Regions from separate parts of the Paenibacillus sp. FSL k6-2145 genome, predicted to be linked through region 3. Evidence: riboswitches for the same ligand, from Rfam matches in the RefSeq annotation. Region 3 holds a riboswitch; each other region holds the start of a gene.
What was found. Region 3 has a riboswitch for cyclic di-AMP ahead of NZ043_RS19680 (C40 family peptidase). Riboswitches for the same ligand answer to the same signal wherever they lie in the genome.

Region 1 (3,261 bases), 2.2 Mb from region 3:
GGCGCCCAGTCCGGGATGCCGTACGCACGTGAAGTTGAGGCCTTTCTGGCTGAGCATGCGGCAGAGGCCTAATAATTGGTATAACAAAGAGGCTCTTATTCTCCCAAAAGGGGATTAAGGGCCTCTTCATTATGTGCGTGCAGAGATTATTTCTTCTCTGACAGCCACATGGCGATATTTGCAATCTCTTCATCCTGCAGTTTGCCCTTGAAGGAAGGCATACCACCTTTACCTTTGACAATCGTAGAATAGATCTTCTCCAGATCATCCTGGCTGCCGATATTGGCCAGAGCAGGTCCTACGCCACCTTGAAGCTGATCCCCGTGACAGGAGATACAATTGGCTTTGACCAGTGCTTCAGCCTGTCCGGCATCCAATGTTACTTCCGGCATGGTTGGCTTGGCTTCTTCAGCCACTTCTTCTTTCCCTGGAAGCGTAAACATTAAAACAATAGCTAAAGCGCATGCTGCAAAAAATACTCCGCTCATGATCCATTTGTGCATCCCTTATGTCCCCTCCAGAATGAAAGATCATCTAACCTGAAACTATCCATATCATTATAACGGAACCTGTACTGACATCATAGCATTTTGTGGGAATTTTTTGAACTAATCACATAACAAGGGGCAAATTTAGTTGTTTTGCAATGGATTCTAACCGCGAGGCCCTTCATAAACCATACAGTGAAAGGGCTTCAAGCCGCTTGGGGTCTGTCGTTCGTATGTATCTTGGGTGACAAATCCACTCTTCAGATAGACTTGAATGGCACGAGCATTCCAAGTGAGTACTTCCAGATCAATCTCGTTCGTGGGATTTCGGCGAATGGCTTCCTGTACAATGGCAGTGACAAAAGCTGTCCCTTGACCCTGACCACACAGCTCTGGATGCATGCCAAGGCCAATCCGGGTTACCCCTTCAAGTGGGAAGTATTGAGCAAACCCACATATACGATCGTTCTGATCCAGGACGATCGCATATTGCTCCTGCCGCAGCTGTGCATCTCCGAATTCCACTTCCAGAGCTTTCATCTGGTCCCAGGGGAGCCAGCTGTAGATATTGTAAGGCGGGTCATACTGCCAACTGCAGATAAGCTCCGCATGTTCTTCTCGCATGGGTACAACGTGAAACGTCACAGGGGTTTCCTTCATACACCTGCATGCTCCTTTCCTTGAAACAGAACTCTTTGTCCACTCTACAAAAGAGATGTTCATTTAGCAAGTCTTCCTTCTCAAGAAAAAAAATGAAACAAAAGTTCCGGTAATTCCGTTTATATTATAACGGGATGGGTAAAAACATCATAAGGGCACGGACGAACGAACGCAAAACGAACCTGTTGATGTCGCAGGATATGCCCTGAGTATAACTTGCAACATGAATAAGGATTGAAGCACAAAAAAACCGCCGGATACATTCCTGCGGAGAATGTACCGGGCGGTTCTGTTATGCTTCTTGCTTCGTTCCAGTATGGTTAATGGTTACAGCATCATTTTGCTCAGCTTGTCCCTAGTCAAGGGCCAGTGATTCATATGCGTCCGTGCTCATAATCCGTTTCGCGCCAACATAACGATTGGCCCAATAGCTTTCACTCAATGCACTGATCGTAACGCCTTTGGAAGAAGAGGAGTGTGCGAACTTTCCATCCCCTACAAAGATTCCTACATGTGATACGCCTTTACCTGTTGTATTAAAGAACACCAGATCGCCAGCTCTCATTTCCATGCGTGATACGGAATCGCCCATGTCGAATTGGGAACTGGATTGGCGTGCCAAATCAATACCCAACTTGTCGAATACATACCGTGTAAATCCGGAGCAGTCAAAGCCGTTAAGCGTTGTTCCCCCACTTTTGTATGTAGTTCCCATTGCTGAATCAATTACTGTGTCCATCTTTGAATCTGCGAATGCGCTACCTGCACCAAGCGATAAAGCGAATGTGATGCTAAGTACAGCTGCGGTTAATTTCTTCTTGAACAAGAGATATTCCCCTTCCAACGCCTGCGAGGTTAGCTTAAGGATTCGGTTGAAGGTCCCCTATGATCCCTCTGTAGCAAGATCAATTCACCCATAACTGGTTCCCCCGCTTCCCAGGTGCCAGGAATTTGGCTATGCTAGTTATGCACCTGCGAAATCAAGAAATGACGATTTAATTTTAAGTAGTTACAAATATGAATGTAAAGATTACAAAGTTGTTACTAAAAACTCACTGCGATTATTGTAACAGAGGAGTACGGCTTTGGCAACGTTTAGCAACAAATTTAGCAAAAAAAACCTCGACCTTTGACGGGGAAAGGTTGAGGTTTGCCTATTTATAAGTACATATTAGGCCGTGAGTTTAACATACGATGGTAACAATTTTTAAACTATCTGCTCTCACCTTTGGATATTTTGGACTGCCATAATCGGAAATGGCTGCATATTTTCCACAGACTTAATAGACATCTAGCAAGTGGATACGTCTGTTGTAGTATAAGTCCGGTAAGTCCCGTTAATAACCATGAGGCTGAAGTGAATGACCCAAAGACGAGCAGGTGTACTCCGCCCAGCAGGAGTGCAATGCCGATTACAGCGATGAGATGACGCAGTGCAATCCAGAGTGCTTTGAGAATACCGTGAGCCCCGCCTTCTCCTTCTGGTGCCGACACACCGAACTGCATGTAGAGTATGGCATGGTGGATGATCCAACCATATACAATCCAGGCAGCAACATAAGGTATACTAGGCAAAAGTAATTGAAGGGAATGAAATCCGTCCATGAGAATCGAGTAGAGCTTCGGTAAGAGCCAGTAGGCGGGCAGAAGTATCAATAAAGTACGTATGGTGTGGAGCAGCAGCATCGGTTTCCACAGATTTTTGATTCCGCGGACAAAGGGGATGCGCTCTTCTGTAGAATTAAAGTGCTGAAGTGAGTAGAGCAGTCCTGCCTGAATGAGGGGGCTGATCAACATGCGAACCAGCAGCATGCCCCCTAGAATCCACAGATAACGATGAACCTCCGGATGAGTAGACAGGTTAAGTTGACTTTCCATTTTAAACAAAAGTGTACTCAGCTCCCCGGCATCAGAATCTGGATAGCGCAGGAGTAGGGGGATGACCGCCGATTGTACCATTCGATAGAAGAAATATCCCCAAATGAGCTGATATAGAAATAAGAGTGCGGCAATGAACATATGCTGACGGACGAGAAACCAGCCTTCACGTATTTTTGCTTTCACCGTTTCCACCTCACCATGACAGACCTCCGAATATGGCTTCTATTAGTTT
Region 2 (3,261 bases), 2.2 Mb from region 3:
GTAATACACAGATACCCAAAATGTTTTATGTATGAGTCATTGAATTATTGAATTTTACAAATTGAATTTTGAAAAAGAAGATAGTCGTTATTTCGACATGAAGGGAGATACAAACATGATGCTGTTCGACACACATACACATCTGGATGCACCACAATTCGACGAGGACCGCGAGGACATGATTCAGCGTGCTGTGGATGCAGGAGTTGGTCGCATGATCAACATTGGCTTTAACCGGGAGACGATTCCAACTACGATGAAACTCGCTGAAACATATGACTTTATCTATGCAGCTGTAGGGTGGCATCCAGTAGATGCGATCACTATGCAGGAGGGTGATTTGGAGTGGATTGCATCTTTATGCAAGCATGAAAAAGTGGTTGCGATCGGTGAGATTGGATTGGATTATCATTGGGATACTTCACCGAAGGAAATACAGCATCGCGTATTACGACAACAAATTGCTTTGGCTCGTGAAGTGAACATGCCAATTGTCATTCATAATCGGGATGCACATGAGGATATCATAAGAATTTTGCGTGAAGAGAAAGCGAGTGAAGTTGGTGGTGTGATGCACTCGTTCTCGGGCAGCTGGGAAACAGCGAAAAGTTGTCTCGATATGGGCTTCCATCTCTCCTTCGGAGGACCGATCACATTCAAAAATGCAAAGCAGCCCAAAGAGGTACTGGAGAAGGTTCCTATGGACCGGTTTTTCATTGAAACAGATGCTCCATATTTGACACCTCACCCTTATCGTGGGAAACGAAATGAGACAGCGCATGTACGTCTGGTTGCAGAGGCAGCTGCGGAAATTAAAGGCATTTCGGTGGAGGAAATTGCTGCAATAACAACCAAAAATGCCATGGAACGATTTGGAATTCGTTAAAAAAACGAGCAAATGAGGTGAAAAAGGCAGGTAAGCGGAGTTAATTTGCCCTTTGATTCAAATAAATCAAGAATATTACAATATTTTAACCAAATATTCAGAAAAACGTACTTGATCAACGCTTTACAACATGCATCAAAACAGGATATCATCTTTTCAGTGAATTGTTGTGCGGAAAATTGGACAGATGTTCGGGGGATGAACAAAGGGACACTTTCCGATGAAACAACATTACTTTCATGAATCAGTCTCGCTGAGTCTCCGTTAACGGAGAGCGGGGGAACCAATAGGGCTTAAACATCGGTGTATTTGGCCGATGCGCAACGTTCGCTGACCCAAAAGCAGCGAAGGGAACTGCGAAGCCGTATTTGATTTCTTCTTTGGGTCTCGGGGTGAATTCAAGGGCGTCCGCCATGAGCGGGTGACCCAAGATAGGGCGGCTCTCTTTCGCCCGAACCCGACAGCTAACCTCGCAAGCGGAAAAAGAGAGGCAACCTCGTGCATGAATTTCCGATATTCAAAATCATTCGGAAGCCACGAAAGAGTTCCTCTTACACTCTTTCTTTGGCTTTTTTGTTTTTGAATAAAAGAAATATTGTCATCATACGGTAGGTATTCAGGAGGATGACATCATGTTGCGAAGATTGATTCATGGTGCAGAACCGGATTATGTTGGTCCGATCTGTGTTCTGTAGAAAATTTGGTATAGTCACGTCAAAGACATCATGCATTACTTTAGACGGCGAGGCTATGAAGGAGGACGGAGAAGTGGGCACATTCCAACCAGAAGAGACCCATGAGTCACGATCATCCAGTAAGTCTTTCGCGTTGCGGTGGAAGCATGAGAACATGCGTCAAATGGCATTGATCGCGATTTTCTCAATTGCGCTTACAATCATGATCTTGTTAGTCGTTTACGGTCAGGCCGGGAAACAAATTTCACTGGTTATTGATGGCAAGGCTCAGGTGGTAGAGACTCGTACAGGAATGCTTCAGGAAATGCTGGAGGAGCAGTCGATCACAGTCAGCCCTCACGATAAGGTATCCATGTCCATGAATGGGGCGATTACAGATGGAGACCGAATCGTTATTGAGCGGGCCGTTCCAGTTAACATTACGGCAGACGGAGACACCAAGACTCTGTATACAACCGATTCATCGGTAGAAGATGCAATTCAAAAATCAGGTATTCAAGTTGAGAGTAATGATAAAGTGTATCCGGCGCTTGGCACTGCGATCAAAGCGGAGATGAAGATCCGTGTAGTGCGCGTAACAAAGCGTACAGTGGATGTAGAGCAACCGATCGCTTACAAAGTCATTAAAACGGCTGACCCTAGCTTGTACAAAGGGGATAACCGTGTCGTTGTGAACGGCAAAGAAGGCACAATTGTGCAGCATATCGAAAAGGTATTTCAGGATGGAGAATTGGTCTCCAAAAAAATGGTCGGCAAATCTGTCGCGAATAATCGTGTAGATAAAGTGATCGCTGTCGGCACCAAAGCAAAACCGGTCGTGAAAGAACCTGAGATTCAGACCGTATCGGCTCAAACTTCAACAACCAAAAAGGCTACAACAACGAACTCGAAGAAAACATCTGCCTCGGGCAGCAAAGTGATTACCGTATCCGGGACTTCTTTTAAATACTCTAAAGTACTTAAAAATGTATCCATGACTGCCTACTCTTCCGAAGAGCCGGGCATTGGTACTAAAACAGCTTCCGGTACTCGTGTAACGGAAGGGCGCACCATTGCGGTTGATCCCAAAGTCATTCCAATTGGCTGGTGGGTATATATCGAAGGTCTGGGATTCCGTCGTGCGGAAGATACAGGCGGTGCCATCAAAGGCAATAAAATTGATGTATATTATGACAGTGTGAAGCATGCCCTGAATTTTGGACGTAAAAAAGGCAAGACGGTCTACGTGATCGGTCCGGTGAAGCCGGAAGCGAACTAAAATCGTTTTACTTTGAAATGGGAATGCTATAAAATAGTTGCATGAATGATTCATGCGGAATATGCGGCGGAGGAGTCTGAATTCAGTCTCCCCCGCCGTTTGGCAGAGAAGAGGATATTCCTCTTCTTTTTGCGTTAGAAAGGAAGAAATGGAACATGATAAAAGAAGTCATTGTGGTGGAAGGCCGTGACGATACGGTAGCTATCCGTCGGGCCGTTGAAGCCGATACAATAGAAACAGGTGGATCAGCCATCAACCAACGCATTCTGAAGCGGATTGCGCTTGCTCAGGAGAGACGGGGAGTCATTGTACTGACAGATCCGGATCATGCTGGCGAACGCATTCGTAAAATTATTGCGAATAAGGTCCCTGGCTGTAAACATGCCTTCATTCCGGAGGCCGATGCAACACGCAAAGGTGAC
Region 3 (3,261 bases):
TCCGGTGCGGAACTTGTCGGATTCGGCGTTGTGGTCGAGAAAAGTTTTCAGGCAGGGGCACGCACGATTCGTGAACAGGGTATTCCGGTGGAAGCCTTGGTACGCATTCGTTCCCTGAACGATGGTACGGTACAATTTGACGATAACGAAATGTGACATTTTAAAGGAATAGGGCCTATTTTTTGAACTATGCCTTTGCATGACCGCCGATTTCATTTATAATGGGGTTATGTTAGGGAGAGGAGGCAACACCATGGGGAACCAACCGGCAACAGAACAATTTTTCAATGATAAGCTGGCGGAATCGAAAGTTCATTTTGAACGTGCCCTGGATTGTAAACATACGGAATTCGATGACCTTTATCCCTATATGATTGAACATCCTCAATTTTTCTGGTACAAACGCTATGTTGCCTGGTCAGAATTACTGACGATTGTAGGCTTATGCGAAGAGTTGTCCTTCTCTTGGAAAGAACAATTTACACCGCATCAAGTGGAGTACCTTGAAGAACGTGTGATGTCTGCCAAAGTGCTTGATTTTTGGTTCGAGAAGAACGACAGCAAAGAGCACGCGCAGCGGTAACTTTCAGTCGGGACATAATTTCGAATGACATGACAGTCCAATACAGTCACGTGAGACCTAAATGACATTTCATTTAGGTCTCTTTTTGTAAATAAATTTGGAATATAGGAGCCATGAAGATGATAAGTGATACAGAACTGGACGCCCTGCGTCTGTCAGGTGAGAAAGTAAGAGTAGTACGGGACGAGCTGGAATCTAACGATGTAACCGGGATTGTTGTTGCCTGGGATGGCCAGCAGGTACTTATCCGTCGTCAGAATCGACGTGTCGTTAAGCTGGATCGCAGTTACAAATATCAGCTGTTCAGTGAGCCGCGCCAGAGTCCACTTAGTGAGTAACAGCTTATAATTATGGCAGAGCCATGAGCGTTAAATGTTTGGAATTACCATGATTTCTTGGCATAATTGACTCACTCGGGAGAGAAGATAGGTACAGTGAGGAAGATCTGTAACTATAGCCGAGAGGGTGTGCTACAAGCCATGACATTGATGAATGATAAAGTTCATGCCTACAAGGATCAGATTGGAGCATTAAGCGATGTACTGCCAGGTGTGGTGAAGTCATATCATGAGTTTACGGGAGAATGCTTCCAACCAGGCGTGATTGATGCCAAGACAAAACAGCTAATTGCACTTGGCATTGGATTATTCGCCAACAATGAGGTATGTACCTTCTACCATGTAGAAGAAGCACGTGCCAAGGGTGCAACAGATCAGGAGATTATGGAGACCGTAGCCGTGGCCGGAGCTGTTGGAGGAGGACATGCCCTGTCTCAGGGTGCGATGCGAGTGCAGAAGGCGCTGCATTAGTAAGCAATGCAACATACATTTTAAGTACAAAAAAGGCATCCGGTTAATAACCGATGCCTTTTTGTATGTGAATTACATTTTACCTAACATTTTATCATACATAAACTGTCCAGTTACCCGACGTGCTGTTACATAGCGGTCATTGAAGTATGGATTCGATAACTTCGTGATGCTTACACCTTTACTGCTGGAGGCATGAGCGAATTGTCCGCCGCCGATATATACACCTGTATGTGAAATGCCTTTGCCTGTTGTATTAAAGAACACCAGATCACCTGTCCGAACATTGCTTTTGGCTACCGGAGTACCTGCTTTGGCTTGCTGCTGAGAAGTACGTGGCAATTCAATGCTGTATTTGTTGAAAAGATATCTCATAAAACCAGAACAGTCGAAGCCGGCTACAGTCGTGCCACCCCATTTGTAAGGAATACCTGTCATGTTGTTCACTACGGAGTTGATACTGCTTGCCTCTGTGCTTGTTGCCCCGGATGTAAATAATACAGCTGCTCCAAAAATGGAGATAATCAGTTTTTTCAAAATCAATGTTCTCCCTTCGATGCCTACGGAGTTAGCTAAGGGTTCGGTAGAAGGTTCCCTATATTTCCTATGTATAAGAATAATTCACCCAAATTGGTTCCCCCGTTTTCAAACATGAAACTCGGCAATGAATAATTAAGTTTTTGTAACTATTTGAAACTATATTGCATAAATGCGTAATTGTCAAACCCATTTAAAACCCTTCGTAATACCTCAATGTTAGCGGAATTAAGGTTTTTATATGAAAGAAGGGATTAAGTTTGGGTATCATTCATGACAAAAACGTCATTATTGATTCGTTTAAGACGAATTTGGATAAATAAATAGGTTTGTCATGAGTTAAAAGAACTATTCCGTTATGTAGAATTAGAGAGATTATATTCATTAAGTTGCATATATTGACAAAAATCGATTTTTTGCATATTATCTGATTATCCAATCCACATATTGGATTAAAATTGATTTTATTATGCGATAAATACAAATAAAGGAGGTTTGGGGACGCTTATCATAGGTAAAGTAGAAGTGGCAGATTTATAAAAACGAACATAGGAGAGTGTTACATTTGAAAGCGAAGAAAATAATTACTTTTGTCCTGGCATGTACGATGGTGTTCTCAGCAGTTGGAATGGCAGTTCTCCCTGTAGGGACGGTATCTGCTGCGGATGCATCGGGTACTACAGCGAGTATTTCTGATATTTTGAAGAACCAGCTGCCAGATGGAGGTTGGAGAAAAGATTATAAACAGACAAGTGGAGAGTGGGCGAAGTCCACGATAGACAACAAGGCTACATACTCAGAAATTAGAAGATTGGCGAAGGAGTTTAAAAAGACGAATGATCCGCGATACTCCACAGCTGCAATCAAAGGAATTAACTTTTTGATCAACATGCAGTATTCAAACGGAGGATGGCCACAGGTCTACCAAAGCTCCGGATATCACAAGCACATTACCTATAATGATGATGCCATGATTAATGTAATGATCATGCTGGATGAAGTAGCAGCCCGCAAAGGTGATTTTTCATTTATCGACAGCACACTTGCTAACCGCAGTAAAAATTCAGTTGCCAAAGGTGTGGAGGCGATTCTGAATACACAAGTCGTTTCAGGTGGTAAGCTGACAGCATGGGGACAACAACATGATTCCAGTTCCCTTAAACCAGCGAGCGCAAGAATCTACGAAGTGCCATCGCTGACAGCTGGAGAGAGTGTAACGATTGTTAAATTTCTAAAAACCAGACCTGCTAACGCTAAAATTACCGCATCCATTAAAGGAGCTGAGGCTTGGTTTAACAAGGTGAAAATTACGGGTTACAAGTATGAAAGAGC

Region 1: linked by a shared signal. The riboswitch ahead of NZ043_RS09840 (C40 family peptidase) and the one ahead of NZ043_RS19680 (C40 family peptidase) in region 3 are both predicted to bind cyclic di-AMP.
Region 2: linked by a shared signal. The riboswitch ahead of NZ043_RS09465 (3D domain-containing protein) and the one ahead of NZ043_RS19680 (C40 family peptidase) in region 3 are both predicted to bind cyclic di-AMP.

Annotation. Positions count from the first base shown of each region.
Region 1 is NZ_CP150267.1:2,232,927-2,236,187, forward strand. It holds gene rbsK (ribokinase) at 1-72, shown strand, start outside; gene NZ043_RS09830 (cytochrome c) at 147-503, opposite strand; gene NZ043_RS09835 (GNAT family protein) at 654-1,148, opposite strand; gene NZ043_RS09840 (C40 family peptidase) at 1,504-1,938, opposite strand; cyclic di-AMP (ydaO/yuaA leader) riboswitch at 1,978-2,115, opposite strand; gene NZ043_RS09845 (hypothetical protein) at 2,361-3,212, opposite strand; gene NZ043_RS09850 (M1 family metallopeptidase) at 3,223-3,261, opposite strand, start outside.
Region 2 is NZ_CP150267.1:2,156,598-2,159,858, forward strand. It holds gene NZ043_RS09460 (TatD family hydrolase) at 116-886, shown strand; cyclic di-AMP (ydaO/yuaA leader) riboswitch at 1,128-1,381, shown strand; gene NZ043_RS09465 (3D domain-containing protein) at 1,655-2,839, shown strand; gene rnmV (ribonuclease M5) at 2,995-3,261, shown strand, end outside.
Region 3 is NZ_CP150267.1:4,404,414-4,407,674, forward strand. It holds gene NZ043_RS19660 (xanthine phosphoribosyltransferase) at 1-156, shown strand, start outside; gene NZ043_RS19665 (hypothetical protein) at 254-583, shown strand; gene NZ043_RS19670 (hypothetical protein) at 703-921, shown strand; gene NZ043_RS19675 (carboxymuconolactone decarboxylase family protein) at 1,063-1,392, shown strand; gene NZ043_RS19680 (C40 family peptidase) at 1,465-1,929, opposite strand; cyclic di-AMP (ydaO/yuaA leader) riboswitch at 1,935-2,066, opposite strand; gene pelA (pectate lyase) at 2,486-3,261, shown strand, end outside.